4 regions of the Viridibacillus sp. FSL E2-0187 genome follow, and region 3 is predicted to be linked to each of the others. Evidence: riboswitches for the same ligand, from Rfam matches in the RefSeq annotation. Region 3 holds a riboswitch; each other region holds the start of a gene.
The links. Region 3 has a riboswitch for S-adenosylmethionine ahead of MHH85_RS15225 (VOC family protein). Riboswitches for the same ligand answer to the same signal wherever they lie in the genome.
Positions count from the first base shown of each region.

Region 1: it holds a riboswitch for S-adenosylmethionine, as region 3 does, so the genes downstream of both, MHH85_RS00440 (5-methyltetrahydropteroyltriglutamate--homocysteine S-methyltransferase) here and MHH85_RS15225 (VOC family protein) in region 3, are expected to answer to the same signal.
Region 2: it holds a riboswitch for S-adenosylmethionine, as region 3 does, so the genes downstream of both, MHH85_RS01735 (methionine ABC transporter ATP-binding protein) here and MHH85_RS15225 (VOC family protein) in region 3, are expected to answer to the same signal.
Region 4: it holds a riboswitch for S-adenosylmethionine, as region 3 does, so the genes downstream of both, MHH85_RS17635 (methionine ABC transporter ATP-binding protein) here and MHH85_RS15225 (VOC family protein) in region 3, are expected to answer to the same signal.

Region 1 covers NZ_JBBOVG010000001.1:106,887-114,675, forward strand. The annotation lists gene MHH85_RS00410 (5-methyltetrahydropteroyltriglutamate--homocysteine S-methyltransferase) at 1-631, shown strand, start outside; gene MHH85_RS00415 (MFS transporter) at 790-2,151, shown strand; gene MHH85_RS00420 (alpha/beta-type small acid-soluble spore protein) at 2,310-2,519, opposite strand; gene MHH85_RS00425 (DJ-1/PfpI family protein) at 2,942-3,490, opposite strand; gene MHH85_RS00430 (S1 domain-containing RNA-binding protein) at 3,736-4,164, shown strand; gene MHH85_RS00435 (YkuS family protein) at 4,349-4,597, shown strand; SAM riboswitch class I at 4,794-4,895, shown strand; gene MHH85_RS00440 (5-methyltetrahydropteroyltriglutamate--homocysteine S-methyltransferase) at 5,002-6,123, shown strand; gene MHH85_RS00445 (L,D-transpeptidase family protein) at 6,190-6,684, opposite strand; gene MHH85_RS00450 (PrkA family serine protein kinase) at 6,984-7,789, shown strand, end outside.
Region 2 covers NZ_JBBOVG010000001.1:370,935-378,723, reverse strand. The annotation lists partial or broken gene MHH85_RS01755 (SGNH/GDSL hydrolase family protein) at 1-516, opposite strand, end outside; gene MHH85_RS01750 (dicarboxylate/amino acid:cation symporter) at 814-1,980, opposite strand; gene MHH85_RS01745 (MetQ/NlpA family ABC transporter substrate-binding protein) at 2,237-3,040, opposite strand; gene MHH85_RS01740 (methionine ABC transporter permease) at 3,103-3,771, opposite strand; gene MHH85_RS01735 (methionine ABC transporter ATP-binding protein) at 3,764-4,789, opposite strand; SAM riboswitch class I at 4,916-5,022, opposite strand; gene MHH85_RS01730 (thioredoxin family protein) at 5,079-5,387, opposite strand; gene MHH85_RS01725 (hypothetical protein) at 5,399-5,743, opposite strand; gene gcvH (glycine cleavage system protein GcvH) at 5,823-6,203, opposite strand; gene MHH85_RS01715 (arsenate reductase family protein) at 6,282-6,638, opposite strand; gene MHH85_RS01710 (acyl-CoA dehydrogenase family protein) at 6,747-7,789, opposite strand, start outside.
Region 3 covers NZ_JBBOVG010000001.1:3,097,175-3,104,963, reverse strand. The annotation lists gene pyrF (orotidine-5'-phosphate decarboxylase) at 1-426, shown strand, start outside; gene pyrE (orotate phosphoribosyltransferase) at 426-1,058, shown strand; SAM riboswitch class I at 1,249-1,358, shown strand; gene MHH85_RS15225 (VOC family protein) at 1,467-2,396, shown strand; gene MHH85_RS15220 (Rqc2 family fibronectin-binding protein) at 2,637-4,325, opposite strand; gene MHH85_RS15215 (YicC/YloC family endoribonuclease) at 4,547-5,422, shown strand; gene gmk (guanylate kinase) at 5,474-6,091, shown strand; gene rpoZ (DNA-directed RNA polymerase subunit omega) at 6,096-6,320, shown strand; gene coaBC (bifunctional phosphopantothenoylcysteine decarboxylase/phosphopantothenate--cysteine ligase CoaBC) at 6,396-7,601, shown strand; gene priA (primosomal protein N') at 7,598-7,789, shown strand, end outside.
Region 4 covers NZ_JBBOVG010000001.1:3,627,197-3,634,985, forward strand. The annotation lists gene MHH85_RS17610 (RDD family protein) at 1-160, opposite strand, end outside; gene MHH85_RS17615 (YolD-like family protein) at 555-896, opposite strand; gene MHH85_RS17620 (Y-family DNA polymerase) at 1,177-2,433, opposite strand; gene MHH85_RS17625 (MetQ/NlpA family ABC transporter substrate-binding protein) at 2,734-3,552, opposite strand; gene MHH85_RS17630 (methionine ABC transporter permease) at 3,569-4,240, opposite strand; gene MHH85_RS17635 (methionine ABC transporter ATP-binding protein) at 4,230-5,243, opposite strand; SAM riboswitch class I at 5,362-5,466, opposite strand; gene MHH85_RS17640 (carbon-nitrogen family hydrolase) at 5,546-6,334, opposite strand; gene MHH85_RS17645 (pyridoxal phosphate-dependent aminotransferase) at 6,515-7,678, shown strand.

The DNA.
Region 1 (7,789 bases), 3.0 Mb from region 3:
CCGAGAAAAGTTTCAACAAGATACGATTTTAACTTATCAAAAAGTAATCCAAGCATTTTATGATGCTGGTTGCCGTTACTTACAATTAGATGATACTGCTTGGGCGGATTTTTTCTCAGAAGAAGGACACAACAAGCTACGTGATCGTAGTTTAGAACCAGCTGAAGAATTAAAAGTATTACAACGTATGATAAATGAATCCCTTGCCCATAAACCAGAAGATTTAGTTGTAACAATGCATATTTGCCGTGGTAACTATAAGTCTAATTATTTCTCAAGTGGCGGCTATGATTATGCTTCTGAAGTAATTTTCGGAGGTTTAAATGTAGATGGTTTATTCCTAGAATTTGACGATGAGCGTTCAGGAAGTTTTGAACCATTAAAATATGTTAACCGTAAAGATTTAAAAATTGTTTTAGGCTTAGTAACATCTAAGTCAGGTGAATTAGAAGATAAAGAATATATTAAAGAGCGTATTGCAGAAGCGGCGACTTATGTACCACTTGAACAACTTTGTTTAAGTCCACAATGCGGCTTTTCATCCACAGAAGAAGGCAATATTTTAACAGAAGAACAACAATGGCGTAAACTTCACTTTGTTAAAGAAATAGCAGATGAAATTTGGCGATAATCCATGTTTTTGCAAGCATGTAATCAGTTTGTGGGAATGTAGAATAATAAATAATTAGAAATAGATTAAAAGCTATCACCTTTAACTGAAAATCTTTTATTTTCTTTCTAAAGATGATAGCCATATACCTTGAATTAAATGGATATAGGAGGTATACAGTGAATACAGTCAACCCCATTGAGATAGTTAATCAGAGTAAATTAAAAGGTTTTCATTATATTTTAATTATTTGTTTGTTTTTTATTATGATGTTCGACGGCTATGATGTTGTCATTTATGGTGCGACTATCCCTATGTTAAAAGCAGAATGGGGGCTGTCTAATATAGTAGCGGGTTCAATTAGTAGTTATACAACAATGGGAACTGCAATTGGTGCTGTTTTATTCGGGTTGTATTCAGATCGTTTCGGAAGAAAACGCATTATTATTTTAACAACCCTTATTTTTAGCCTCTTTACATTATTATCTGGATTCGCACCAACGCCTCTATTATTTGTAATTTGTCGAGTTATTGCAGGGTTAGGATTTGGTGGCGTTATGCCAAATATCGCTGCTTTAATTTCAGAATATGCGCCAACAAAACACCGTGCTGCCATTATTTCATTAATTTTTTGTGGTTACTCAGTAGGTGCGATGCTTGCCTCATTTAGCGGACAAGTATTACTCGAAAAATTTGGTTGGCAACCTGTTTATTGGATCGCTGGTTTACCATTGCTTATATTACCTTTTATTGTACGTATCATTCCAGAATCTATTAATTCTTTAATTCAACAAAAGGATACAAAAGGTCTTGTTATTGTCCTTCAAAAAATAGAGCCGTTGCTTCCTAAAGATGTTCAATTTGCATATGTCGAACAGGAAAAAATTCAAAAGTCACCAGTACGTGATCTGTTCAAAAACAAACTGGGTTTAAGTACGATGATGTTTTGGTTATCATGCTTTTGTACATTTATCTTAATGTATTCATTAAATACATGGCTTCCAACATTAATGATGAATGCAGGCTATGACTTAAAATCGAGTCTTATGTTTATTGTAGCACTACAATTCGGGTCAATTGCTGGAACAATGATATTTGGTAACCTCATTAAATTCCTTGGTTTCAAACGTGTCCTTATCCCGCTTTATTTAGTTGGAGCTGTGTCACTTACACTTATTGGATTTTCAAAAAATATTTATCTTGCATATGGACTAATTATTATTATTGGTGCTGCTTCACTTGGTTTACAAAACATGTCTAATGCATATGTAGCTGAATTCTATTCTGTCGATGTTCGCGCGGCTGCACTAGGTAGCACAATGGCATTTGGACGTATCGGTTCCATTGTTGCTCCAACTTATATGGGTATTCTATTAACTTTTAATCTTCAACCTCAGTATAACTTTTTTGCAATTGGTATTGCCGCAATTTTTGGGGCATTAGCTATGAGTTTTATTCGTGAAGACCATGCAGATTACACATTAGAGAAGCAAGTAACTTCTAAGAAAGTTACAATTTTAAAATCTTCTACGAATAGTTAATAATTTTTATATGTTCGTTATTATTGATAGTAAAGGAAACAAAAAGTTAGAAGGTCTTTTAAAGGGGAAAATCATGAAAATCACTAATTTAAATAGCTGATTTTAAATCCAAAGTAAAAAGGTAGAGCATGATAACTCTACCTTCATACTTTGGATTTTTATTGTCCAGATTTGCCTTTTACTTGGTTTTCAGCCATTTGAACTAGTCGTTTAGTGATTTCTCCACCAACTGAGCCGTTTGCGCGAGAAGAAGCTTCTCCACCAAGTTGTACACCAAATTCTTGTGCAATTTCATATTTCATTTGATCAACTGCTTGTTGAACACCTGGTACTTCAAGTTTATTAGAACTTCGATTATTTGAAGCCATAACTTTCACCTCCTTGAGATATTAGAATGGACAAGAATTTGTTTTTAATACATGAAGGAATGAAGTGGAAAGTTCATCCTACATGGTGTTTTAGGCTGCTATAGCAATATAAATACCTCTTTTTTTAAAAAAAATTAAATTAAGCTTTTGATAGAAGGGATTATAAAAAGTATTTTTGAAATAAAAAATATCGCAATTACAAAAAGTATATTTTGTGAAACGAATGAAAACATAATAATGCAGGAAGAATAAGTGTGGTAGAACACACTAAAAAAGGTCATCATATTCAGAATGAATCCAATGAACAAATGATTAGAATGAGGTTTATGAGGAAGTGAGTTAGTAGCTATCAAAAAACGTATCCAAAATAATTTAAATTATTTTGGATACGTTCTTTTGTTTATTTTTATGAACAAATCGTATTAATTTAGTTGTTTAATGAATTCCCTCATAAATCCTGGTAGATCAGGCCAAGCATGTCCGGAAATGAGGTTTCCTTGAACATGAAGAGGATCTTCAATATAAGTTGCTCCCGTGGCTTCTACATCTGGTTTACAAGCGATATAAGCCGTTAATTCGCGACCTTTTAAGTATTGAGAAACAGTTGTTAAAATGAGACTAGCATGGCAAATTGCTGCAACAGGTTTATTTGCCTCAAAGAAATGAGCGACGATCTTTGGAACATTTTCATTTAATCGAATGTATTCAGGAGCTCTTCCTCCAGGGATAATCAATCCATCATACTCTTCAGGCTGTACATCCTCAAACGCCAAATGAGATTCAATAAGGTATCCTTTACTCTCAGTATAAGTATCCCAACCAATAAAATCATGAACGACCGTTTGTAAGTTTTTCTTCGATGGAGCAGCTATTTGCACATCATAGCCCTCTTCAAGACAACGAAAATATGGATAATAAATCTCCAAAGCTTCAACGGCATCTCCAGCTAACAATAATACTCTCTTTGACATTACTCATTTCCTCCTCCCAAAAATGGACTTTCGCCTTCACTTATATATTCTGAACATATCATCAATATCCTCTATTACGCGGTTTTTTTATAAATCTAAAGGTGCAAGCCACCCAGTCAACGATACTACCTAAGTCATGAGTATTAAATTGAATATATTGTTGATATTAAATTATATAACGGAAGACTGGCGTGAAAAATAAAATTTGATATAATAAAGTATAGTATTTATTAGGAGGAAATGGATTGTCAGTAGAAATTGGTAGTAAGGTACAAGGTAAAGTTACAGGAATTACAAATTTTGGTGCGTTTGTTGAGTTGCCAGATAAGGTGACGGGACTAGTGCACATTAGTGAAGTTGCAGAAGCTTACGTAAAAGATATTAATGAACATCTTAAAGTAGGGGATCAAGTAGAAGTAAAAGTCCTAAGCGAAAAAGAAGGAAAAATTGCCTTATCTATTAAAAAAGCGATTGATAAACCTGTTGAAAGTACGTCTTCTTATACGAAGCGCCCTTATCGTCAGAAGGATAATCGCCAACGAGGCAATTTCCAACCGAAGGAAACTTTTGAAGATAAGATGGCTAAATTCTTAAAATCAAGTGAAGATAACTTATCTACTCTAAAACGCAGCACCGAGTCTAAACGCGGTGGAAGAGGCGGAAGAAGAGGGTAATTATAGATAGCGGAAGAAACGTACATCTTTTAAGATGTGCGTTTTTTTTATTTTATGGACCAATGTCATCGACACTACTTATACTAGATATCTTATTATGGGTTTTGTCTTTGTTTTAGTTGAAATTGCATACATAAATATAAGCAGAAACGGACAACTTATCAACTAGGAGGTGAACCCTACTATGTCGATAATCGGTGTAGAGCAATCATTAACGAATGTATCAGAGGCTTTGCTTGCAAAGGGATATGAAATCGTTGAACTGAAACGTGAATCAGATGCAACGGGTGTAGATTGTTGTGTCATTACAGGGTTGGACAATAATGCACTGGGCATTCACGATACGTCCATTCAAGGTGCAATCATTGAAGCGGCGGGCCTATCCGCAGATGAAGTCTGTCGGAAAGTAGAAGAAAAACTTAATCTACATTAATAAAACAATGCCAGGTCTAGTATAGAGACCTGGCATTGTTTTATTATGCGGTAGCCTAAACTATTAATATCAATAGATTTAAATAAAGTATATGACTAATTTCAAATCTACTTAATAAACAATATTTAACATGTAAATATTGACAATCTATGGATATGCATGTAGATTGATAACAAGTAATTAAAAATATGTAACTTTCTTATATAGAGAGATGGAGGGACTGGCCCTTTGATATCTCAGCAACAGACTTTTTTTTGCACTGTGCTAATTCCAGAAGCGTAACGCTTGAAGATAAGAAGAGTAAATAGCTATGAAGCCAATCTCTTCTTTTTTTAGAAGGGGTTTTTTTATACCCCGAAAATCTAGTAAAAAACATAAATTTAACTTTAGAGGGGTTGTCCATTTTGACTAACACAATAACTAAAGCACCATTTCGAGCAGACCATGTAGGGAGCTTTCTTCGTCCACAAGTACTTAAAGATGCAAGAGCACAATATCAACAAGGTCAGATAACTAAAGAAGAATTACGTTTAATTGAGGATATAGAAATTGCTAAGCTAGTTGAAAAGCAAAAAGAAGTCGGTCTATCTGCTGTAACAGATGGTGAATTTAGAAGAAGATGGTGGCATTTAGACTTTATCAGAGCGATTGAGGGGATTCGTGTTTATGAAGTAGACATTTCTGGGGCTTTTAATGGGGCTATGAAAAAAGCGGAGGCATATACGGTCGATTCGAAATTAAATTTCCCAAAAGACCATCCATTTTTAGAAGACTTTAAGTATTTGAAGAGTATTGCTGGTGAGCATGTTGCGAAAATTACAATCCCAGGACCTAATATGATTTTTTACTCAGGTGTAGTTGGAAGCGAACCGTATTTAAGTAATCCTTCATATGCTTCACTTGATGATGTGGCTAAAGATATTGTTAAAGTATATCAAGATGCGATTCAAACTTTTTACGAAGCTGGATGCCGCTATTTACAATTAGATGACACAAGCTGGGGAGCTTTGTTCAGTGATGTTTTTCGAGATAAGATAAAAGAAAAGGGATTTGATCCAGATGAATTAGTGAAAAAGTTTGCTGATATTACTGTTGAAGCACTAGCAAATAAGCCTGAAGATATGTCGATTACGATTCATATTTGTCGCGGGAATTTTAAATCTTCTTGGTTATATCAAGGGGCATATGAACCGATCGCAAAAGAATTGTTTTCACGTGTGAATGTGGATGCCTTTTTCTTAGAATTTGATAATGAAAGATCCGGAGATTTTAAACCATTACGATTCATAAAAGATCAACATGTCGTTTTGGGATTGATTACTTCCAAGACTTCTGAACTCGAAGATGAAGCTGAAATTAAAGGAAGAATCGAAGAAGCAACGGAATATGTGAACATCGATCAGCTTTGCTTAAGTCCACAATGTGGTTTTGCCTCTACTGAAGAAGGTAATCTATTAACGGAAGAACAGCAATGGGAAAAATTACGACATGTTGTACGTATCGCTAAAGATGTTTGGGATAAATAGACTTTAAAATAAGGACTACCTACAAAGTCAGCTAATAATGACTAGTGTGGGTAGTCCTTTTTACTATTACGGATGTATAAAAACCGCAGTCCCAATCGGAATAATACTAGCTAGCTCTTCTACATCTTCATTATGCATGCGAATACAGCCGTGCGATACGGCTTTACCAATTGAACTTGGATCATCTGTACCGTGAATTCCATACGTATCTTTTGATAAGCTCATCCACATCGTTCCAAATGGGCCTCCTGGGTTAGGTGCTTTATTAATGATAATAAAATTTCCTACAGGTGTATTGGTTAACATTTTTCCAACCGCAATAGGATATTGCTTTTGTAAAATACCATCTTTATATAATCTAAGCCAACGATTGTTGAGTGAAACATCAATTTGATATGGAATTGTATTAGGATCAGGAAAACCTGGAATAACAATAGGTTGGCCAATATAAAGTACATTTGGATTGATAGATGGATTCGCGCTTATAATTGCGGATAGCGGCGTGCGATAATCTCTAGAAAGTTGAAACAGTGTTTCACCTGGTTTAACCGTATGAATCAGTGTAATCACCTCCGAAGTTGTTACAGTACATTATATGTTTGTTATATAGGGAGTTTCATAATGACATATTGACATTCACAATTTTTTTAGAAGGAATAGCAGAATAGGTAAAACTGCTGACAACTATAAAATTGGTCTTTAGTAGGATTAATGACACTTTAACCAGTTGAATGCATGCTCCATGAGCTACTTCAAGATTTCCTTAAAGAAGAATCCTTAACAATGACTCATTAATGGGTATCATTATTTGTCTAATTTCATACTATGTTATAAATCAGGCTAAGAATGGAGGGAAGGCTATAGACATTTTAAGTAAGTTTAAGGTTTATCGTGAAGAAGAAAACAGGCTTAAGTGGGAAGGCTCTTTTGCGGATTACTTAAACATTGTGAAAGAAAGGCCGGAAGTCGCTCAAACAGCCCATTCACGTGTGTATAATATGATTAAAAGCTCTGGATTAGAAGAAAGAGACGGACAAAAATTATTTAACTTTTTTGGACAAGAAATTTTTGGGCTCGAATCAGCAATTGAACGATTGGTAGAGGAATACTTTCACCCTGCGGCACGAAGATTGGATGTTCGCAAACGGATTTTATTACTAATGGGACCTGTAAGTGGGGGGAAATCGACAATTGTGACTTTGCTAAAGCGAGGACTGGAGCAATATTCACGTACTGATGAAGGCGCGGTATACGCAATAAAAGGATGTCCGATGCATGAAGACCCACTCCACCTAATTCCACATCATTTGCGTAAAGATTTTTATGAAGAGTATGGTATACGTATAGAGGGTAATTTATCTCCTTTAAACACGATGAGACTTGAAAAAGAATATGATGGCCTTATTGAAAATGTGATGATTGAACGTATTACCTTTTCAGAAGATAAACGTGTGGGAATTGGGACATTTACACCTTCTGATCCAAAATCACAGGACATTGCTGATTTAACTGGTAGTATTGATTTTTCAACGATTGCGGAATTCGGGTCGGAATCAGACCCTCGTGCTTACCGCTTTGATGGGGAACTAAACAAAGCAAATCGAGGCATGATGGAATTTCAAGAAATGCTTAAATTAGATGAAAAGTTTTTGTGGAACTTATTATC
Region 2 (7,789 bases), 2.7 Mb from region 3:
TCTCATCACTTTCGTACTGATGTAATCCGAACTATAGACTTTATCAATGTACCCCTCAAATACAGATTGCAAATTAAGACAACTGACATTTTCATGTTCACTACTAATGGATTCAATTAGGACAGATAATTCCTTAATCTCTTTATTAGAAGTACTTGTAACATCTTCACCTACTAATGCTGGAGTAACAACAATTACTTTATTAGCAGATGCTAAAACGAAATCTAAAACTTTTCTATAATATTCTTCGAATTCCTCGCGATCTTTTGCCACAGGCTGTGCTTGAACGCTCAACAATTTTGAATAAACATCATTTACTCCAATCCAAAGAAAAGAAAGATCATAATCGGTTTCTAATGTAGTTTTAGTTAGACGAGCAAACAAACTTTTAGTCGATTCCCCTGGTTTGCCATGATTAACAAATGTAATATCTGGATAATTACTTCTTAAAATGTTAACGAATGATACGCCAGGACGCCCTTCAGTTAAACTATCACCGATTAATCCGATTTTCATTTTATTCCTCCTTAACATTTATGGAAATAAAACAAATTACTATTGATTATAAAAAACGTTGCTCTAGTGTACTCGATTCTTGAGTGTCGGTAATCTTCCATAAACCAAGTAAATTAAATCTCTTTTCTAAATTTGTACGTTCTTTCTAATTCAGTTATACATTTATCCCCTTAAAATTAGTTCAATTCTTACTGGTCTCCACTAAATTGTCACTTTCCCTCCCAAACGCATAAAAACAGTGCATTTCAAATATGAAATGCACTGTTTTTCCGATCAATATAGAAGCCTAAATTACTATTATGAAATTTCTTTTTTACTGAAGCGGTCAACGATCATTGAAAGTGCACCGTCACCTGTTACGTTTGTAGCTGTACCAAAACTATCTTGCGCGAGATAAAGAGCTATCATTAACGCCACCATAGTTTCATCAAAACCTAACATTGATTGAAGAATTCCTGTCGCAGCCATTACTGCGCCACCCGGTACACCTGGTGCTGCAACCATTACAATACCTAACATGAAGATGAAAGGTATCATTTCAGTTAATGAATACGCATGATTATTTAACATCATTACAGCAATTGAACATGTTGTTAATGTAATTGTACTACCTGATAAGTGAATTGTTGCAAATAGTGGGACAGTGAAACCTGTTACTCTCTCAGAAGCACCTGTCTTACGTGCTTGCTTTAATGTAATCGGAATCGTCGCAGCTGATGATTGTGTACCAAGAGCTGTGAAATATGCCGGTGCCATCGTCTTCAATAAGTAGAACGGGTTTTTCTTATTAATAGCGCCTGCCACTACGTATTGTAATACCAAGATACATAAATGCATTAAAATAATTAATAAAAATACTAATGCAAAAACTGATAGTATTTTTGCTACTTGACCAGCAAAAGTCATATTTAAGAAAATACCAAAAATATGAATAGGTAATAAAGGAATAATAACTTTCGAAATTACTTTATCAATAATCAAATTAAACTCATCAAAGAACTTTTTCATAAATTCACTATTGATAGATGCCATTCCAATCCCTAGGATGAAGGCTAATAATAGTGCCGTCATAACGTCCATCAATGGTGGCATATCGATTACTACAAATGATTTCGCTAAAAATTTCTCTGGGTTAGCAAATTGCTCACTACCAGAAGTTGAAATTAAATTAGGTAAAACATTTGAAGCAACAAAGAATGCAAAGAATCCAGCGATTAAAGTAGAGAAGTAAGCAAAGAAAGTAGCTAACCCTAACAGCTTTCCAGACCCTTTACCTAATTGTGCAATTCCCGGCGCAATAAATGCGACGATTAATAATGGTACTACGAAATTCAAGAAATTCCCGAATATACCATTGAAGGTTGCGAATATACGAACGCCGTCTTTCGGCATGATAGTCCCTAGTAAAGCCGCCAATATAATCGCGACAATGATTCGTGGTAATAAACCAAACTTGATCTTCATAATTTGTCCTCCTGATAAATACATATGTCTTTTCTAAAAGTATATGCACACTCTATCACACCCACTTATTAAAGTGAATAGCACAATGATAATCCGGAATATTAAGTATTTTCAGATTATTTTAATTAGGTTGTGTTAATCAAGTAACTGTAAGGCATACAATCTTTCTGTAGTATAATTCCCTAAATATTGTTATTTAACTTATAAATATATAAAAACACCCAAGCTTATTAAGCTTGGGTGTTTCAAATGTTTCTTATTCAGATACAGGAACAATATCCCCGTTCCATTCTTTTAATATATAGTCTTGCATTTCTTTTGAATGAAGCACTTTAACTAATTTTTTAATCTTCTCGTTATTCTCATCTTCTTTACGAACAGCAATCACATTAATGTAATCTGATTCTTTATCTTCTAATGCAATTGCGTCTTTTCCTGGGCTTATACCTGCATCAATCGCGAAGTTAGAGTTGATTAATACCGCGTCACCTTCGTCATTTTTATACATTTGTACAAGCATTTCAGGTGCAGTGTTTGCATCGAATTTTAAGTTTTTTGGGTTCTTTGTTATATCCTTAATTTCAGCTGCAGTTTTATCTACGCCTTCTTTTAACGTGATAAGTCCTTTTGCTTCAAGTAGAGATAACATACGACCATGGTCAGAAACTGAATTACTCAGAAGAATTGTTGCGCCTTCTGGAAGATCTTCGAGTTTTTTATATTTTTTAGAATAGATACCGATTGGCTCGACGTGCACTCCACCAACATTTACAAAATCATATCCATTTTGCTTATTTTGAAGTTCTAAGTAAGGGATGTGTTGGAAAAAGTTAGCATCTAAATCCTTATTCGCCAGATCTTTGTTCGGTAAAACAAAATCTTGATATCTTTCGATTTTCAGCTTGATACCTTCTTTTTCAAGTAATGGCTCTGCTTTTTCTAAAATTTCTGCATGTGGTGTATTAGCTGCACCGATTACTAATTTCTCTTCGGATTTACCACAAGCTGCTAAGCTTAGGGCTAATACTCCTGTAAGGATTCCTGCTACAAGTTTCTTCATGTTCTTAACGCTCCTTTTTACTGTTTAGTTATATGTGATCGGTTATACCGTATAAGCCCAAATTATCTTTTATCAATTTTCGCCGTAATAAGGTCGCCGACGAATTGAATAATAAATACCACTACTAAAATAAGGATTGTTGCAACAAAAGTTACATCGTTTTGACTTCTTTGGAAACCGTCTAAAAACGCTAATGTCCCTAGTCCGCCTGCCCCAATAACACCTGCCATTGCTGTGTAACCAACAAGTGCGATAGCTGTTACAGTAATACCCGAAACTAATGCGGGTAATGATTCTGGGATTAACACTTTACCGATAATCGTAGAAGTTTTTGCACCCATTGAACGTGCCGCTTCGATGACACCTTTATCAATTTCTTTTAACGCAATTAAAACCATACGCGCATAGAATGGTGCTGCTCCAATAATTAAAGCTGGTAATGCGGCATTGGGACCTCGAATTGAGCCTAATAATAGTTTCGTAAATGGTATTAATAGAATCACTAAAATAATGAATGGAATCGAACGGAAAATATTCACGATCGAACCTGTTAACCAACTTACTAATTTATTTGCCCATAATTGCTGAGGGCTTGTCAAAAACAGCAAAATACCTAAAGCTAAACCAATGATAAATGTGAAAACTGTAGCAACGCCTGTCATATACAGTGTTTCTATCGTTGCTTCCCACATTCTATCCCATTGTACATTCGGGAAGAGATCATTAAGCATTTTCGATCACCTCCGTTTTTACTCCATGTTCATTCATATATGTGACTGCTTTTTGTACATTATCATTATTGCCATCTAACTGAATAATCAGCGTACCATATGGTCCACTTTTCGTTTGCGAAATATTACCATGGACAATATTCACGTCTAAATTAAGTTCACGACTTAAATGTGAAATAACTGGCTGGCCAGTTGAAGAGCCTACAAACGTTAATTTTACAAGTGTTCCTGATGGGTAGTTTTCAATAATTTGTTCAATTGATTCTTTACGTTCATTCGTATCAGTAATTTGAGATACAAATCGTTTTGTAACGTCTGCTTGTGGTGATTGGAATACTTCTAGGACATCACCATTTTCAACAACTTGTCCAGCTTCCATTACCGCCACGCGATGACAAATCTTACGAATGACATGCATTTCATGTGTGATAAGTACGATTGTTAAGCCTAATTTTTCATTGATATCAACTAATAAATCTAATATTGAATCCGTAGTTTCAGGATCAAGTGCTGAAGTAGCTTCATCACAAAGCAATACTTCTGGGTTATTTGCCAGTGCTCTAGCAATACCTACACGTTGCTTTTGACCACCTGATAATTGAGAAGGATATGCCTTTTCTCTGCCTTTTAAACCGACTAATTCAATAAGTTCTAATACCTTTTTCTGACGTTCCGCCTTAGATAAACCTGCAATTTCTAATGGAAATGCAATATTCTCTTCAACAGTACGTGACCAGAGTAAATTGAAATGTTGGAAAATCATACTGATTTTTTGACGTGCATTACGTAACGCACTTCCTTTAATCGACGAAACTTCCTGACCATTCACAACAACTTTTCCTGTTGTCGGTTGCTCCAAACCATTTAATAAACGAATGAGCGTACTCTTACCCGCTCCGCTGTATCCAATAATGCCGAATATTTCTCCGTTTTCAACAGATAAATTCACATTTTTGACAGCGGTTAACTCTCCGTTAGCAGTTTTATATTTTTTCATTACATTTTCTAACTGAATCACTGTCATACCACCTTTATTTTAAAACTAAAAAGTATGCACTTTCTACTGGCATCTCTTAGAAACTAAAAAAACCCTTCTGCAGATTAACAGAAGGGTTTAACGCAAAGCTATATACGTAAAACCGTTCTCTCATCTTCCAAAGTAAATACTTTGTGTGATTTGGCACCGTGCCATATAAATATGACGGTTGCCGGGCTTCATTGGGCACTTCCCTCCACCTCTCTAAATAAGAGTAACGACTATATTTAATTAGTTATGTTTGCTACTTTATCACGCTATTGCTTTAACGTCAATCGTTTTGACGTAATTTTTCAAACAAAAAAGGTACTGATTGAAAGGCATAAATTTTATCGTGAATTTTCCCGTTTTTCGAAATAATCAAACACGGAACACTTTCTACTTCATAATCAAACGCTACATCTTGTATATAATTCAAGTTCGCTTTACCAATAGGAATATCGCTAACGACATGCTCTACTACTTCCATCATCTTCGACGCAACTGCACATGTACCACATAATGGTGTATACAAATAAAAAGCCGAAAGCGAGGAGGTTTTCATAGTTTCTTCCCATTGTTCACGTGACCATTCTTCCATCTTCTTCATTCCTATACTATTAGATATTCTTTATGAACTGTAAAATTTGCCGCCAATAATATTCTAGCTAAATGTCTTCTAGGAGTAGCTTCTACTTGTTTATAAGTAGAGGAGGTGTGTAGGTGACGAGCATTTGGGAACTCTCTTTTAAAAAGAGCACGGAGCTTATCACCCGATGAGTCAGCATCAAAAAATGCATACATTTCGCAGTCATCATATGGTGCCAAAATCTCTTCTAATCGGCTTGCACTAACTGTTCCATTCGTACATATTATCGGAATGTTCTCTGCTAATATTGGCGCGATTCGCAACTTATCTTGGCGCCCTTCTACGATAATCAGTTTGTTAAAAGTCATATATACCCTCCTAACAAATACTTTTTGTCGTTTACCAAGTTTAAAAAAACGCCGAGCAAATGCACGGCGTTTTCAGATCTTATTCTTCGATAATTGCTTCGTATTGTTCTGCAGTTAATAATGCATCAACTTGAGCGTTATCAGCTGGTTCAACTACAACCATCCATGCTTTATCGTATGGAGATTCGTTAACGAACTCTGGGCTTTCTTCAAGCTCTTCGTTAATTTCAACAACTTTACCAGAAATCGGTGCGTAAAGTTCTGATACAGTTTTTACAGATTCAACACTGCCGAATGGTTCGTCTGCTACTAATTCGTCGCCAACCTGTGGAAGTTCAACAAAAACGATATCGCCTAGTTCAGATTGTGCGAAATGTGTAATACCGATACGTACTTTTCCGTCTTCAGTTTTTACCCATTCATGTTCTTCAGAATAGCGTAAGTCTTTTGGTGTGCTCATGAATACCCCTCCAAATATGTAATTATATTCACTTTAAGTTTGACATATTTCCATTGTAAAAACAAGCATATGTCTGTGTTATTTCCATGTCTGTTCAAAGTCTGATTCTTTAAATCCTAACGTCACTTTTTTACCGTCTGTAACGATTGGACGCTTGATTAACATACCATCCGAAGCAAGCAATTCTAATTGCTCATCTTCCGACATATCAGCCAGTCGATCTTTCAATTGTAGATCTCTATACTTCATCCCTGAAGTATTAAAAAACTTCTTCAATGGTAAACCACTAGCATCTAGATACTGTTTTAATTCCTCTTTAGAAGGTGTTTCTTCAACGATGTGCTTATCTGTATACTTTACGCCATTTTCGTCTAACCATGCTTTTGCTTTACGACAAGTTGTACATTTTGGATATTGAATGAATAAAATAGACATATACATGCTCCTTTTTCCAAACTATTTAATTCTATTGTAGTGGGAGTATAGTATACAAGCAAGAAATCCGAACACAAAAGTTGTGTTCGGATTCTCAACTAGCTTATTTTAGACAACAAATTTCTCAGCAGCAATTAGTTTAACTGATGCTTCACGTTTCTTCGCAATAACATTGTAAGGATTGTTACGAGTAAGTTTGCGAAGCGCAGATAACATCATACGAGCATTGTCTCCGTCTACAGCTGTAATGATTGTTTCTTTTGCTTCTTTTTCGATTTCTTCAAATGCTTCTTGGCAGAAGATTTGAGTATATAGTAATTTTTGGCTTGCTTTGTCTAACCCATCACGAGCAATAGCTTTTTCTGTACGTAACACAGTAGATTCCATTGCAAATAATTGGTTAGCGATATTCGCAATGTTCACTAGTAATTCTTGTTCGGCATCTAATTTCGGGCCATATTTTTGTGCAGCAAGACCAGCTGCTAATAGAGCGATTTTTTTCGCATTTTTCACAAGATGCTTTTCTTGTGCTAATGGCTCATCACCAATTTCTTCAGGCATTAGCATTAAAAGCTCTTGTTGTAGGCTCTGCGCTTGTTGCAATAAAGGTAACTCACCTTTCATTGCTTTTTTCATAAACGTGCCAGGTATGATGAAACGGTTAATTTCGTTTGTTCCTTCAAAAATTCTATTAATACGTGAATCACGGTAAATGCGCTCTACTTCATACTCTTGCATGAAACCATATCCACCATGTAATTGCACTGCTTCATCAGCGATATAGTCAAGTGTTTCAGAACCAAAAACTTTATTGATAGAACATTCAATAGCATATTCTGCAATTGATGCTGCAATCGCTTTACCGTCTTTTTGTTCTTCTTCACTTAATTGACCCATACGATCTTCAAAGTATCCTACTGTACGGTAGATTAAACTTTCAGTAGCATATAATTTTGAAGCCATTGTTGATAGTTTTTCTTTCGTTAAATTGAAAGATGAAATAGGTGTTTTAAATTGTTGACGTTGGTTTGTATACGAAATCGCTAATTCAAGAGCACGCTTTGATGCACCAATTGATCCCACACCTAATTTGTAACGACCGATGTTCAAAATGTTAAATGCAATAATGTGACCGCGCCCTACTTCACCAA
Region 3 (7,789 bases):
GCTGCTCTTGAAGGATTAAAAGAGGGAACTGAGGAAGGTAAGCAGCGACCAGCTTTAATTGCAGTAACTCAATTAACCTCAACAACTGAAGAGGAAATGCAAAACGAGCAAAAAATCAATTTGTCTTTAGATCAATCAGTATTACATTATGCCAAACTTGCACAATCAGCTGGTTTAGATGGTGTTGTGTGCTCTGTACTTGAAGCAAAAGCAATCAGCGAAGTGTGTGGAGAAAGCTTCCTAAAAGTAACACCAGGTATTCGTATGGCTGGCGGTGCTGCGCATGATCAAAAACGCGTTGCTACACCTGATTTTGCACGCCAAGAAGGATCGACGCAAATCGTTGTAGGTCGTGCTATTACACAATCAGAAAATCCAGTTGAAGCGTACCACGCTGTTCAACAATTATGGGGAGGACAACAATAATGACAATTCAAAAAGAAGTTGCACAAGGTATGTTAGAAGTGGGGGCGGTAGAGCTAAGCCCGAATGATCCATTTACATGGGCATCAGGTATTAAATCACCAATCTACTGTGATACACGTTTAACGATATCGTATCCAAAAGTACGTACAACAATCGCAAACGGCCTTGCATCACTTATTAAAGAAAACTTCCCGAAAACAGATGTAGTAGCTGGAACAGCAACGGCGGGAATTCCGCATGCAGCGTGGGTAAGCGACATTTTAGACTTACCTATGGTATATGTACGTTCAAAACCAAAGGAACATGGCCGTGGGAACCAAACAGAAGGAAAGCTTTCTGAAGGGCAAAAAGTAGTTGTAGTAGAAGATATTATTTCAACGGGTGGTTCTAGCATTACAGCAGTAGAAGCACTTCGTCGTGAAGGCGCTGAAGTACTTGGCGTCGTTTCGGTATATTCATATAAATTACCACGTGCTGAACAAGCTTTCGCAGAAGTGGGTGTTCCATACTATTGTCTATCAAATTTCGAAGCATTAGTTGAAGCGGCTAAAGAATCAGGAGCTATTAATGAAACAGACATTCCAGGTTTATTGCAATGGCATGATGATTTAAAAGCGGGAAAATTGAAATAATACAATAAAGGTGCTATTTAAACTAGCGAGAGAAAAAAACATTTTCTCTAGCTAGTTTTTTATTGTGCAAAATTCTAATTTATAAAGAGTTATTTAAAATGAAAAAAATAATTGTATATATGTTGCTTAATTATGGAATTTGTTTTAAAATCAATTAAACCAATAAGTTAACTAGGAATATTAAGTAGATTTCTTATCTTGAGAAACTGAGGGAATTGGCCCGCTGAAGTTTCAGCAACCCCTAATATTTAGGAAGGTGCTAACTCCAACATAATTGCTTGCAATTATGAGAGATAAGAGTTGAATTAGCCCCCCTCAACTCTCTTTCTCGATAATGTAGAAAGGGAGTTTTTTTTTTGAAGTCGTTTATTCCTTAATTGGTAAATAACAATGAGAGAGGTTAAAAAGATGGTACAAAGAATTGATGGGACACAAGGTAAATTTGTATTGGATGCTGCAACGCAAGTTGGTAGTGTCATTTTAAAAGTAAAAGATTTGGAACGTCAAATTGCATTTTATGAAAATGTAGTTGGTCTTGTTGTTTTTGAAAGAAGTACACAACATGCTAAGTTTGGTAGTAAAGGCAGTAACAACGTTATTTTTGAATTAGAAAAAACCGCAGAAAAATTACAACCAGCTAAAAGTACAGGTTTATTCCATACAGCTTTTTTATTACCAAGTAGAGAAGCGTTTGCAACGAAATTTTTCGAAATTCTGCGTAATAAAGAAACGATAGATAGCCCGATAGAGCAATCTTCACGTTTCCCGCACTTTGAACGCTATATTCCAATTGCTAGATTAGATAGTGCAAGTGATCATGGGTACAGTGAGGCATTTTATATATATGATATTGAAGGAAATGGTATAGAAATATATGCGGATCGTAATCGTGAAGATTGGGATAAGTATCCTAGTGGAAGTAATCCTCTTAATTTTAAAGAGTTAGCTCCATTAGCTGATTTTGAAACAGATGGAAAATTACCAGCTGAAACAATAATTGGCCATGTTCATTTGCGAGTTGCAAATATTGAGGAATCCGTAGATTTCTATATAAATAAATTAGGTTTTGAAAAACAGATGATTATTGATACAGCATTTTTTATTTCAGCGGGGGGCTATCATCATCATCTTGCGGGAAATGTGTGGTCGGGTGAAGGACTTCAAAAGGCAGCTGATAATGAATCAGGGTTAAAAGAAGTACGTTTTAAATTACCAACAACAGAAAGCTTTGAGACAGCAAAAAATTATATTAAACAGCAAATACAAATCCAAGACTTGAGGAATGAGTTTGTTGTAGAAGATCCAAGTGGTAATCGTATAGTTTTTGAAATTGCATAAAACAAATAAGCCGAATCTCTACTACGATTATTAACGTAACATTAGGCTTAAAAGAAAATTTAGTGCTTGCTAAAATGATTGCAGCAAATTCCAAAATTTATATAGAAAGTTATTTGGGGAGTATTTAATTTCAAGAAAATTGAGAGACATAGATGTAACTGAAAAGTAATTAAGTTATTAAATAGGGAAAGGATTCGCAAATGAAAATATGCGAATCCTTTTATGTGTTCTTCAAAAGTATTATTTTAATTTCATGATTAGTTCTTCAGCTGGTGTTACATACAATGTCTTCTGCTCAAAGTAAATAACAAAACCAGGTTTAGCGCCATTTGGTTTCTTTACTTGCCGTACCTCTGTGTAATCGACAGGCACGGATGATGATTCACGTGCTTTACTGAAATAGGCTGATAAAGTTGCTGCTTCTAGTAAAGTTTGTTCATCAGGATCAGAAGAGTGAATAACGACGTGTGATCCTGGTATATCCTTTGTATGCATCCAAATTTCAGATTTACGAGCGATTTTAAATGTTAAATAATCATTTTGTTTATTGTTTTTACCAACTGAAATATCAATTCCTGTAGAAGATTTGAACTTTTCTGGAGTTGGTTTTGTTGGCTTTTTACGTCGTTTTGAAGCGCGTAATTTCAAGTAGCCTTGTTCCGCTAACTCTTCACGAATTTCTTCTATATCAGCAGGAGCGGCTTGTTGTACTTGTTGCGATAGCATTTCAAAGTAGGCTAGATCTTCTTGCGTTTTATCAAGTTGCTCTTGTACCATGATAAGTGCATTTTTTGCCTTGTTGTACTTAGTATAGTAGCTCTGTGCATTTTCAACAGGTGTTTTACGTTCGCTAATAGGGATTGTGATTTCCTCACTGTCTTCACTATAATAATTAACAACAGTAACTTCTTTTTGCCCTTTTTCAAAAGCGTACAAATTGGCCATTAATAACTCACCTGATAATTGAAATTGGTCTAAATTGTTTGCTCGATCCAAATCCTTTTGGAGTTTTTTTAATTTTAATTTAAGTTTGCTAATTTCATTTTGTAACCAGCGTTCTAAATCACCAGCTTGTTGTTTAACGCGGTCTCTCTCAGCTCTTGCAAAGAAAACGCGATCCAGTAGAGTGCTAAGGTTTTGGTAGCTTGTATGCTCACCTTCTAAATGTGTTAATTTCACTGGTGAAAAATATGTTTTCCCCTTTACTTCAGCGTAGGTTGGTGAATTTCCTCCAATTTCAAATTCTTCAATAAATAATGAGAAGAGGTCAGCAATCGGTTGCCCTGTAGTTTTACTTCTGTATAACAATTCAGTAGCGTGTAAGGGAGAGAAACCTGTAAAGTGTTGTACTATTTCTTGAGTGTTTTTTTCTTCAGCAAAGAATTGTTGTAATGATTCCCTGTTTATAGTTTTAGGGTCTTTCTTATCTTGTTCTGGTGGTGCAATAAAAGGTTGACCAGGTAAAACTGTGCGGTAACTATTCATAGCAGGTGGTAGATGTTTTAAGCTATCAACGATTTTGTTTGTCTCTTTGTCTACTAAAATTAAATTGCTATGGCGCCCCATTATTTCCGCGTGCAATTCCCTAGTAATTGGGTCACCAATTTCATTTTTACTAGCAATTTTAAAGATAAGGACGCGGTCAGCACCTTGTTGTTGGATTGATTCAATAAATCCACCTTCTATATGTTTGCGGAGTAACGAGCAAAACATAGGTGGTTCTGGCGGATTTTCAATTGTTTGTTCTGTGATGTGAACACGTGCATATGAAGGGTGGATTGAAAATAATAATTTGTGATTTCCACCATTGGCACGTATATGTAAAATAATTTCTTGGGTGTTCGGTTGATGCACTTTCGCTATTCGGCCTGTTACTAACTGTTGTAGCTCTTTCGCCATTGCGATTGTAAATAAACCATCATAAGCCATAAGTAATTCCTCTTTCAAAACGTTTTGTTCTATCTTAACATTTTTTTCGTTTATATAGGTAAGTATAGGATTTGGAAAATGTAGTGCTTCGTGACTAATGACTATCGATATTAATCATTTTTTTTGTTCCATTAAGTGAACTTATAGCAAATCTGCAAGGCAAAACTTGTTTTCATATGTTATAATTAAAAATCAGTATGCAAAGAAGGATGTGACTGACCTTGGTGCGTAGTATGACTGGATTTGGCAGGGGTGTCACAACAACGGAACAATTTCAGCTCACTGTAGAAATTCGATCGGTAAATCATCGTTTTTTAGAAGTTACGACACGTTTTCCGAAAGAGTGGATGGAAGCGGAAGTTCATACAAAAAAATTACTTTCCTCATTAGTTTCAAGAGGTAAGTTAGATGTTTCCGTATATGTGAAAGAATTGTCACAGCAACAGCAAGTTGTACAAGTGAATTGGCCTCTAGTCAATGCTTATAAAGAAGCAAGAGAAGAATTGCAAAAACAGATATTGCTCGACGAAAAGTGGTCGATGACAGAACTTTTGAGTTTAGAGCAAGCATTAACTGTAAAAGTGCAAGAGACATCAAAAGAAGAAATTTTAACAGCTGTTAATCAAGCTGTACAACAAGCTGCAAATGCACTGATCCAAATGCGCGAAAGAGAAGGTCAGGAATTGCAAGAAGCGGTAGTAGGTTTCAAAACGGATTTAGCAGAGCAAATTGAGTTGATTCGTAGAGTGGCCGATCAAGCCGTGCAAAAGTATCGCGATAAGCTCGTTACAAGAATTGCAGAGCTTACAGACATAAGCGCATTAGAAGAACGATTATTAGCAGAGGTTGCAATTTTTGCTGAAAAAGCAGATATTGCTGAGGAATTAGACCGTTTATCAAGTCATTTTGCACAGCTTGATGAAACGCTTCAAGATAATGTTTCTATCGGAAGAAAACTCGATTTCTTATTGCAAGAAATTCATCGTGAAATTAATACAATTGGTTCTAAAAACCAATCTGTTGAAGCTTCAGCTGCTGTTGTCCAAGCAAAAACGATTCTTGAAAAAATGCGAGAACAAGTTCAAAATATTGAATAATTGTGTTTACTAAATGTACTATTAATATATTGTAATGATGAGGGAGAAAGCATGAGAAGAGAACGTGGATTATTAATTGTCCTATCTGGCCCTTCAGGTGTCGGAAAAGGTACTGTACGAAAAGCACTTTTTTCACAACCAGATACTAATTATGAGTATTCTATTTCCATGACTACACGTCTACCACGTGAAGGCGAAGTTGATGGTGTTGATTACTTCTTTAAATCAACAGAGGAATTCGAAAGTTTAATCGAACAAGGACAACTCCTTGAATATGCTAAATATGTAGGGAACTATTACGGCACACCTCTAGAATATGTAAACAAAACATTAGATGCTGGACGCGATGTGTTTTTAGAAATTGAAGTACAAGGTGCAGCTCAAATTCGTGACAAGGTTCCTGATGGTTTATTCATCTTCCTTGCGCCACCTAGCATTTCAGCATTACAGCAACGTTTAGTTGGGCGTGGTACTGAAACAGAAGATGTGATTGCAACGCGTATTGCTGCTGCAAACCAAGAATTAGAAATGATGAATTTGTACGATTATGTCGTTGAGAACGATGAAGTACAATTAGCTTGTGATCGTGTCAATGCAATCGTAGTTGCGGAACATTGTCGACGTGAAAGAGTAGAAAAACAATACTTAGCTATGCTGAGAGGAGAATAATTAGATGTTATACCCATCTGTTGACGTATTAAAACAAAAAATCGATTCAAAATATTCATTAGTTAGCCTTGCTTCAAAAAGAGCACGTGCAATGCAAGAAGGTAGTGACTATAGACTTTCATCTTATAAATCACATAAGAATGTAGGTAAAGCACTAGAAGAAGTTTCTGCTGGCGTTTTAAGTCAAGTAGCTCAAGACGAATCAGCTATTTACGAAGACGAAGTTTAATGACATGACAACGTAGAAGCTCCCGAGGAAATTAACATTTCTTTGGGAGCTTGTCGTTTTGAAAGGAAGAAAAAAATGCTTGCAAATAAAAACATTTTACTTTGTGTTTCAGGCGGAATCGCCGTCTACAAAGCAGTAGCATTAGTGAGTAAATTATCTCAAGCTGGTGCAAATGTGAAAGTAATGATGACTGAATCTGCAACACGTTTTGTAACACCTTTAAGCTTTCAAGTAATGTCTAAAAATGATGTTTATACAGACACTTTTGATGAAAAAGATTCGAGTGTTATTGCACATATCGATTTAGCAGATTGGGCGGATTTAATCATCGTAGCTCCGGCAACTGCAAATGTAATTGGTAAACTTGCAAACGGCATTGCAGATGATATGGTAACAACCACATTATTAGCAACAACTGCAAAAGTGTGGATTGCACCTGCAATGAATGTCCATATGTATGATAATCTTGCAGTTAAACGAAATCTTGCCCAATTAGCTGAAGATGGCTATGAATTTATTGAACCATCAGAGGGCTTTTTAGCTTGCGGATATGTAGGTAAAGGTCGTTTAGAGGAACCGGAAAAAATTACAGCACTAGCTGCCCAGTTTTTTGAACCTAAAAACGAACTTTTAAAAGGTAAGAAAGTTGTTATTTCTGCAGGTCCAACGCGTGAAAGAATTGATCCCGTACGTTATCTAACCAATTTCTCAACTGGGAAAATGGGCTATGCTATGGCTGCAGCAGCACGTGAATTAGGTGCAGAAACTGTACTTGTATCAGGTTCGGTAGCAATTGAGCCTCCAGCTGGAGTAAGAGTTGTTCATGTGGAAAGTGCTGAGGACATGCTTCAAGCTATGTTAGCTGAATATGATGACGCCAATATTGTTGTAAAAACAGCAGCGGTAGCGGATTATCGCCCGAAAACGGCGCATATGCAAAAAATGAAAAAACAGCCAGGTGATGCGATTATTGAATTAGAACGCACCACTGATATTTTACTAACATTAGGGAAACGGAAAAAAGATCAATTACTAATTGGCTTTGCCGCAGAAACTAATGATGTATTGAAGTATGCAAAAGGTAAGCTAGAAAAGAAAAATGCAAATTATATTGTTGCTAATGATGTAACTCAAGATGGAGCAGGCTTCGGCACTGATACTAATACGGTTACACTCGTTGGTCATAATGATTTCGAAAAAACATTCGTTCATCTTCCTAAAAAAGAATTGGCATTTGAGTTATTCAAAACCATTTTAGCAAGGGAAGAAAGATTATCGTGATTGCGCAAGTAATCGTAGACGTAGCGGCATATCCAGTGGATCGACCGTTTGACTACGCTGTTCCAGATGAATGGCAAGCACTTGTAGAAGCTGGATGTCGTGTAAAAGTACCATTTGGCCCTCGCAATGTGCTTGGTTTCATCACTGCTTTAAAGGAAGAAACGGATGTTCCACAAGGTAAACTTAAA
Region 4 (7,789 bases), 530 kb from region 3:
AAGGGTAAGTTGATAGAAATAGTTCATCACCAAATATCATTTCCGATATGACACCTTTCGGAATTTTTAAAACGACCCCAATTAACGCTGTCGCCACCATAGCGACAGCGCTATCAATAATTGTCGCTAAGAAACGGATCCAAAACCCTCCATAATTCACTTCTACTTTCCCCTTTCTCTTTTATTAATTTATGTCACCATCATTACATTATTTTCATATGTTGAGCATTTGCTCCTTAGGAGATTACACGTGAAATCCCAATGCAATACATTCATTTTCTTCACAAAAAACCTTTATTACAATCCTATGTTTTAGGGTAGTTTATATGTGTTCTAAAAAGAATCACCCAATGAATTAAAGAGCAACACCTGTAATGCTATGGTCCAGTATTACACCGCAGTGATGATCGTCGTAATTGCCACGACACTGATTACACTTCCATTATTAAAAGCGATTTTCGGAAAACACGATTGATTCCATTGTTTTTTATATAACAATAAAAGCCTCTATACATTCGCATAGGGCCTTCTAATGTAATTGACTCTTTTAAAGATTAATCACAATAATTACATTCTAATTGCGCTCTGTAAATAGTATCAAGTGGTATACGCCGAATGACTGTGTCCGTTTCTAACGATAGCTCACGAGCGGATGCCTTAAGATCCGTAATAATTCCTGTGTAGTGACTTAAATTATGTTCAACTAGAGTTTTAAGCGTAACAATTAACTTTTGGTCATACGCGAATTGAATAGTCTGTTGTAGTTCTTCTAATTCCCATTCACTCAATCCATTTGGTAATTCTTCTTCCGATTCATGTTTCCATGCTCTAATTTGTTGCACATGTTCTGGTAGCATCATCGAAACCCATTTAATACTGCCTCTATCACGAATCATCTTAAAACACCTGCTTTTCCATTATATTTTGTGCGACATGATATAAAAGAACACACTAAAAAACACTTTAAATTATTTTCTTTTCAATATTACGTCAGTCTTTTATGCAAATTGTTTCAACCTGTGTATTTAGTGCATAAGTTGTGAATAACTAGACCTATTTGCAGATAACAATTAGTTATCCACATATCCAAAAGACATTATCACTCCGTAGTGTTATACAATTATTATTCAAATAGTGTATAGCAATAAAATGGATACTGAATAAATATACACTGTTTTATTTTTTGTGACCTCCTAATAATTTTGAACGTGCGACGGCGGTGCCAGCTTCTGTATAAGAGACCGCACGTAAAAGCGCAGTCGGGCCATAGCGAGAGCGCAGTTGATCCATGGTAGCTCCGAGCTTACGACGACGAAAGCGGTCAGTGTCGAACAAACTAAGTTGCATTGAACGTTCAGATTCAAGCTTTGTAATACTAATCGTAAGCTGACGTACGGGCCTATCTTCTATATAATATTCATCGAGTAACTGCTGGCAGATCTGATAAATTTTCATCGTTTCATTCGTTGGTTCATCAATTGAGCGCGAACGATGAAAACCTCCACCAAATGCATTTTTGCTGTAGGAGAGCCCAAGTGAAATGGTACGCCCTACCTTAAATGCTTCGCGTGCACGTCTTGCGATGTCTTCACACATCTCCAAAATAACTGCAAGCACTTCTTCCTTTTTGTTATAGTCACGCATTAAAATTTGCCCTTTACCATAACTTATTTGCCCTTCAATTATTGGTTCGCCAAGTTCAGAAAGATCAATTCCCCACGCATGATGATAAAGCTGATTACCCATAATACCAAAACGAGCCTCTAGTGTTTTTAAATCTGCTTTTGCTAAATCCCCTACTGAAAAAATCCCCATATGATTAAGCGAGCGTTCTGTCTGTCTCCCAATACCCCACATCTTAGAGAGTGGTGATGTAGGCCATAACTTTTCTTCCACATCTTCATATCCCCATTTAGCAAATCCTGTTTTTTTCGCTTCTAAATCAAGCGCTAGCTTTGATAACAACATATTAGGCCCCATACCGACGGCACTTGGAATTCCAAACTGGTTGTAAATATCTCGTTGTATCTTCTGCGCAGTTTGTTCAACTGGTCCCCATAATTTTTCTGTTCCTGTTAAATCAATAAAACTTTCATCAACACTATAAATATGGATAGCTTCCTTTGGGACGTAACTGTTGAGTAGGCGTGTAATTTCCATTGAAACGCGGATGAAGAAGTCCATTTTAGGTTCAAATAGCCTAATATCTGGATGCTTCGGAATTTCATAGAGGCGTGTGCCAGTTTTTACTTGGAAACGTTTTTTCATCATTGGTGATGCTGCTAGCACGATACTTCCCTTTTGATTGAAGTTACCAACTACCGCAATTGGCGTCTTCATCACATCTAAATGCTCTAACGTTGCAATACAACTCGCATAGAAGCAACGCATATCAATACACATAATTGATCGCCTTGGCATGTTTTCGTACATAACCTATCCTCCAATAGAGAACATTTGTTCTTATTTTAAATTGAGATGAGTGAGATGGCAAGTGGGAATATAAGGAATTGGGGATTTACTTTCAATTAGGCGGATTTCATAATAAAAAAAGACTACTGCACACTTTTAAGTGTGCAGTAGTCCTTTTAGATAAATGCCATCGTACTCAGTCATCCAGCTTCAGTGGCCAGACTCTCGAGGTCACTTCCACCTTCTCGGTTGAAAACTGAAAGTACGTTTTCAATTCGAAGGTTCCAGTGCTTGTCGAGTCTAAACGGGCCACTTCAGCATTTATTTCATCCAGTCAGGTTTGCCGAAGCCTTTGAATTCTTCATCGATGATTTTTTCGAATTCTTCTGATTTAACGATTTCTAAAATGTCTTTTGCTAGTTGTGAATCTTTATTTTCTTCCTTAACTGCAATAACATTACGGAATTTATCAGGCATGTTTTCTAAGAATAGTGCATCTTGTAATTTAAGTCCTGCTGCAAGCGCGAAGTTTCCTGGGACACCAACAAGGTCAGCACTTTCGATTGCACGAGGTAGACCCGCTGCTTCGATTGGTTGGAACACTAAGTTTTTAGGATTTTCAACAACGTCTTTTTCAGATGCTTTTAGCTCTTCGATGTTAGGGTCAATTTTGATAAGACCTTGTTCTTGTAATGCTAATAATGTACGTGCCGCATTTGATGGATCGTTAGCAATCGCTACTTTTGCACCGTCTTTAATATCATCAATTGATTTAAAATCTTTTGCAAAGAAGCCCATTGGTGCAGTTGGCACGTTGATTAGACCAGCTAACTTCATTTTGTTCTGTTCATTAAAGTTTTGAAGATAAATTGAGTGTTGGAAAAGGTTTGCATCAATATCACTAGAATCTAATGCTTTATTTGGTTGTACATAGTCACTGAATTCAACCGTTTTTACTTTATAGCCTTTTTTCTCTAATTGCGGGATGATTGCTTTATTTAACATGTCACTATATGGTCCTGCAGTTGCGCCAATTTTAATGTCTTTTGAATCCTTTGGTTTGCTTTCATCTTTGTTACCACATGCAACTAAAGCTGTTGCTAATACGAATAATAACGCTGCTAGTAAAAACTTTTTCATTTTCAAATCTCCCCTTTTATCGTTTATCAATTGCTTTTGAAATGGCATCGCCTGAAAGTTGAATAATTTGGACGATAACAATTAAAATGACAACTGTCGCAATCATAATTGTGTTGTCATAGCGGTAATAACCAAAACGGATAGCCAAGTCACCAATTCCGCCACCGCCGACAATACCAGCCATTGCGGAATATGCTACTAAACTAATAATCGTCATTGTCACCCCTTGAATAATACCCGATTTCGCTTCAGGTAATAGCACATCTCGTATGATCATCCACGGTGTTGCACCGACAGCTATTGATGCTTCGATGACACCTTTATCAACTTCACGCATAGACGTTTCTACTAGTCTCGCAAAGAATGGAATGGCTGCTACAGATAATGAAACACTCGCCGCTACGGGACCAATTGTATCTCCAACCAGTATTTTTGTTAGCGGGAACAACGCTACTAATAGAATGATATACGGAACGGAACGAACTAGATTGACGATAAACCCTAAAACCCCATTAAAAAAACGATTACGTAAAAATAAACCTTTGCTTGTAACAAATAAAATAATACCAAGTGGTAAACCGATAATTAGTGAAATACTAAGTGAAATACCAATCATCAGTAACGTTTCACCAAATGCTTTCCAAATGTCCGGAAGCATACTAATAAAATGTTCGAAATCAAATAGCATCGTTAATCACCTCCACAAACGCACCGCGCCCTTCCATATAAGAAATAGCTCTCCCTACATTATCTGGTTGACCTTGTAGCTCCATTAGGAAAATACCAAGCGGTTTTTCTTGAATATATTCAATTGTGCCGTGCAAGAAATTACCACGTACTTCAAAGTTTTGAATCATATCTGAAATGACGCCCTCACCAGCTACATCTCCTTTGAATAGTACTTTCACAATTTCCCCTGTCACACCTTTAAGAATAGTTGGCGGTAATTCAAATGATACAACGCTACTAATAAATTCTTGTGTTAATGGCTCAACCGGATTTGCAAAAACATCGTAAACTTCTCCTTCTTCAATGACTCTTCCATCTTGCATAATAACCATACGATCACAAATTTCTTTCACAACATCCATTTCATGTGTGATAAGGATAATTGTAATATTCAACTCACGATTGATCTTTTTTAGTAAGCGTAAAATGGAAACCGTTGTTTTTGGGTCAAGTGCTGATGTTGCTTCATCACAAAGTAGTACGGATGGATTGTTTGCAAGTGCACGAGCAATACCGACACGTTGCTTTTGACCACCACTTAACTGCGCTGGGTAAACGTCGATTTTCTCCGATAAACCGACCATTTCAAGCAATTCTTTTACACGGGCCTTAATTTGCTTCGGTGGTGTAGCCGCTGCTTTTAAAGCAAATTCGATATTTTCGCCAACCGTTTTTTGACTGATTAAGTAAAAGTGCTGGAAGATCATACCGATTTTCAAACGCGCTTTACGCAGTTGTTCACCTTTTAACTTCGTTAAATCTTGGCCATTTACGATGATACTCCCACTCGTTGGTCGCTCTAGTAAATTGATACAACGTAGCAGTGAACTTTTCCCTGCGCCAGAGTAACCAACAATACCGAAGACTTCACCTTTATCGATTGTCAACGATACGTTGTCTACGCCCGTTACCGTACCCTTTTTTGTTTTATATACTTTTGTAAGATTCTGAATCTCGAGCATATTGTATCCCCTCAAATCTGTTTAAATTATGTAACTTCTATAGAATTACTTGGAATTTACTGTATTAAAAAATGCTTCTTTCGGTTTTCTGAAAGAAGCATCGTAAATGTAAATTGGCGATTTATCTTCCAGAATGTACTCATTCTGTAGGAATTGGCACCTTCCCTTTTCAGGGGGTTGCCGGACGTCATAGGGCCTATCCCTCGGTCTCTCTAGATAAAGTTCAATATTCGTTTGTAAGTTATGAACTAAATATTACTGTGAAATAATGTAGATGTCAAACACTTTTTTGAAACTTTGTATTATTTCAAAATATCTTTATATAATTCAGGGCGACGATCATCATATACCGGGATTCGTTGTCGAATTTCATCCACTATAGAGAAATCGACATCGATAATCGCCATTTCTTCATCTTCTCCACCAGTCCATAACACTTCACCCCAAGGTTCAATAACCATCGATTGACCGTTGAAATTTTGTTTTTTATGGCTAATTCTATTTACCGCAATAACAAAACACTGGCTTTCAATTGCACGTGCTTGTAATAACGTTTTCCAATGATCAATACGTGGTGTTGGCCATTGTGCAGAAACGAAAATTACTTTCGCTCCGTTCAAGGCATGAAGACGTAACCACTCTGGAAAACGAATATCGTAGCAGATAACACCAGCTGCTGGAATATCACCCAGTTCAAAGTTATTTTGCTTATCGCCAGCTGATAAATACAAATGCTCGTCCATTAGACGGAAAAGATGCGCTTTATCATATTCGCTGACAAGCTCCCCTTTATTGTTATATACGTACATCGTATTGTAGAATTCCCCATCTTTTTTTGTTGATACCGAGCCACCAACAATATGAATTTGTAATTCTTCTGAAAGATTTTGTAGAAAATTCTTTGTGCGCTCCCCGTTCGGATCTGCAAGGTCTTCTAATTTCTCTAAAGCATAGCTAGAATTCCACATTTCAGGAAGAATTGCGAGTTCCGCTCCCTTATCAGCGGCCTCCCTGATAAACTTTTCGACGTTTGTAAAATTTTTTTCGATGTCCCCGAAGGCAACATTTAACTGTATACATGCAATTTTCATAACTCCACCACCTGTAGACATTTTCTTAAAAAGGTTATAATATTTCTCTTATTATTGCGACTATTTTATACACACGTCTATTTTATCCACAAAGTAGTTGTTGTGTATAGAGTATTTAGAAGAAAGATTTTGTGGATAACAAGTTATTAAAGAAAAAAATTCAAGGGGGTTTGTTCGAAGATGGAATTTTCAACGAGATTACAACAGTTGCCGAAGCAGTTTTTCGCGACTTTAGTACAAAAAGTAGGTGCCGCAGTTGCGGAAGGTAGAGATGTCATCAATTTAGGCCAAGGAAACCCAGACCAACCAACACCTCCTCATATTATAAAAGCTATGCAGGAAGCTGTTATTAATCCGCAAACTCATAAATACTCCCCATTCCGTGGCTTACCAGAATTCAAGGAAGCCATTGCTGAATTTTATGCGCGAGAATACGGCGTTGAAATCGATGCAAATACGGAAGTAGCCATACTTTTTGGCACAAAAATTGGTGTAGTTGAATTACCTTTAGCTATTATGAACCCTGGTGATTCAATGCTACTCCCAGACCCTGGTTATCCGGACTATTGGTCAGGCGTAGCACTAGCTGATGTCAAGTTCGATACAATTCCATTACTAGCGGAAAATGGCTTCCTACCTGATTACACAACTGTGTCAGATGAGGTAAAAGCTCGTGCAAAATTAATGTATTTAAATTATCCGAATAACCCAACTGGTGCTGTTGCTAATTTATCATTTTTTGATGAAACGGTGCAGTTTGCGAAAGATCACGATATTGCAGTTATGCACGACTTTGCATATGGAGCAATTGGATTTGATGATGAAAAACCAGTGAGCTTTTTACAAGCTGAAGGTGCTAAAGATGTCGGGGTTGAGTTGTATACTTTATCGAAAACGTATAATATGGCCGGTTGGCGGGTTGGCTTTGCAGTTGGTAACGTAAAGCTAATTGAAGCATTAAATTTAGTACAAGACCATTTATTTGTCAGTCTATTCCCTGCTGTACAAGAGGCTGGTATTGCAGCACTTACTAGTTCACAAGAATGTGTAACAGAGTTAGTAGCTATGTATGAAAGCCGCCGGAACGCATTAAAAGTCGCTTGCGATCGTATTGGCTGGGCAGTGACAGCACCAAAAGGTTCATTCTTTGCATGGCTTCCTGTACCAGAAGGTTATACGAGTGAAGCATTTGCTGATTTATTACTAGAACAGGCTGATGTAGCAGTTGCTGCGGGTAATGGTTTTGGTGAATACGGAGAAGGGTACGTACGTGTTGGCTTGCTTGTTGATGAGGACAGGCTTCATGAAGCAATAACGCGTATCTCAAAACTAAATTTATTTTAAGTGTTTATACATTGAAAAACCACCTTATCCCATAAGTTGGTTTTTCAGTGGAATGGGTTTAATAAATATAACAATAAAACATTCACATAATCACAGGTGACTATAGAATTA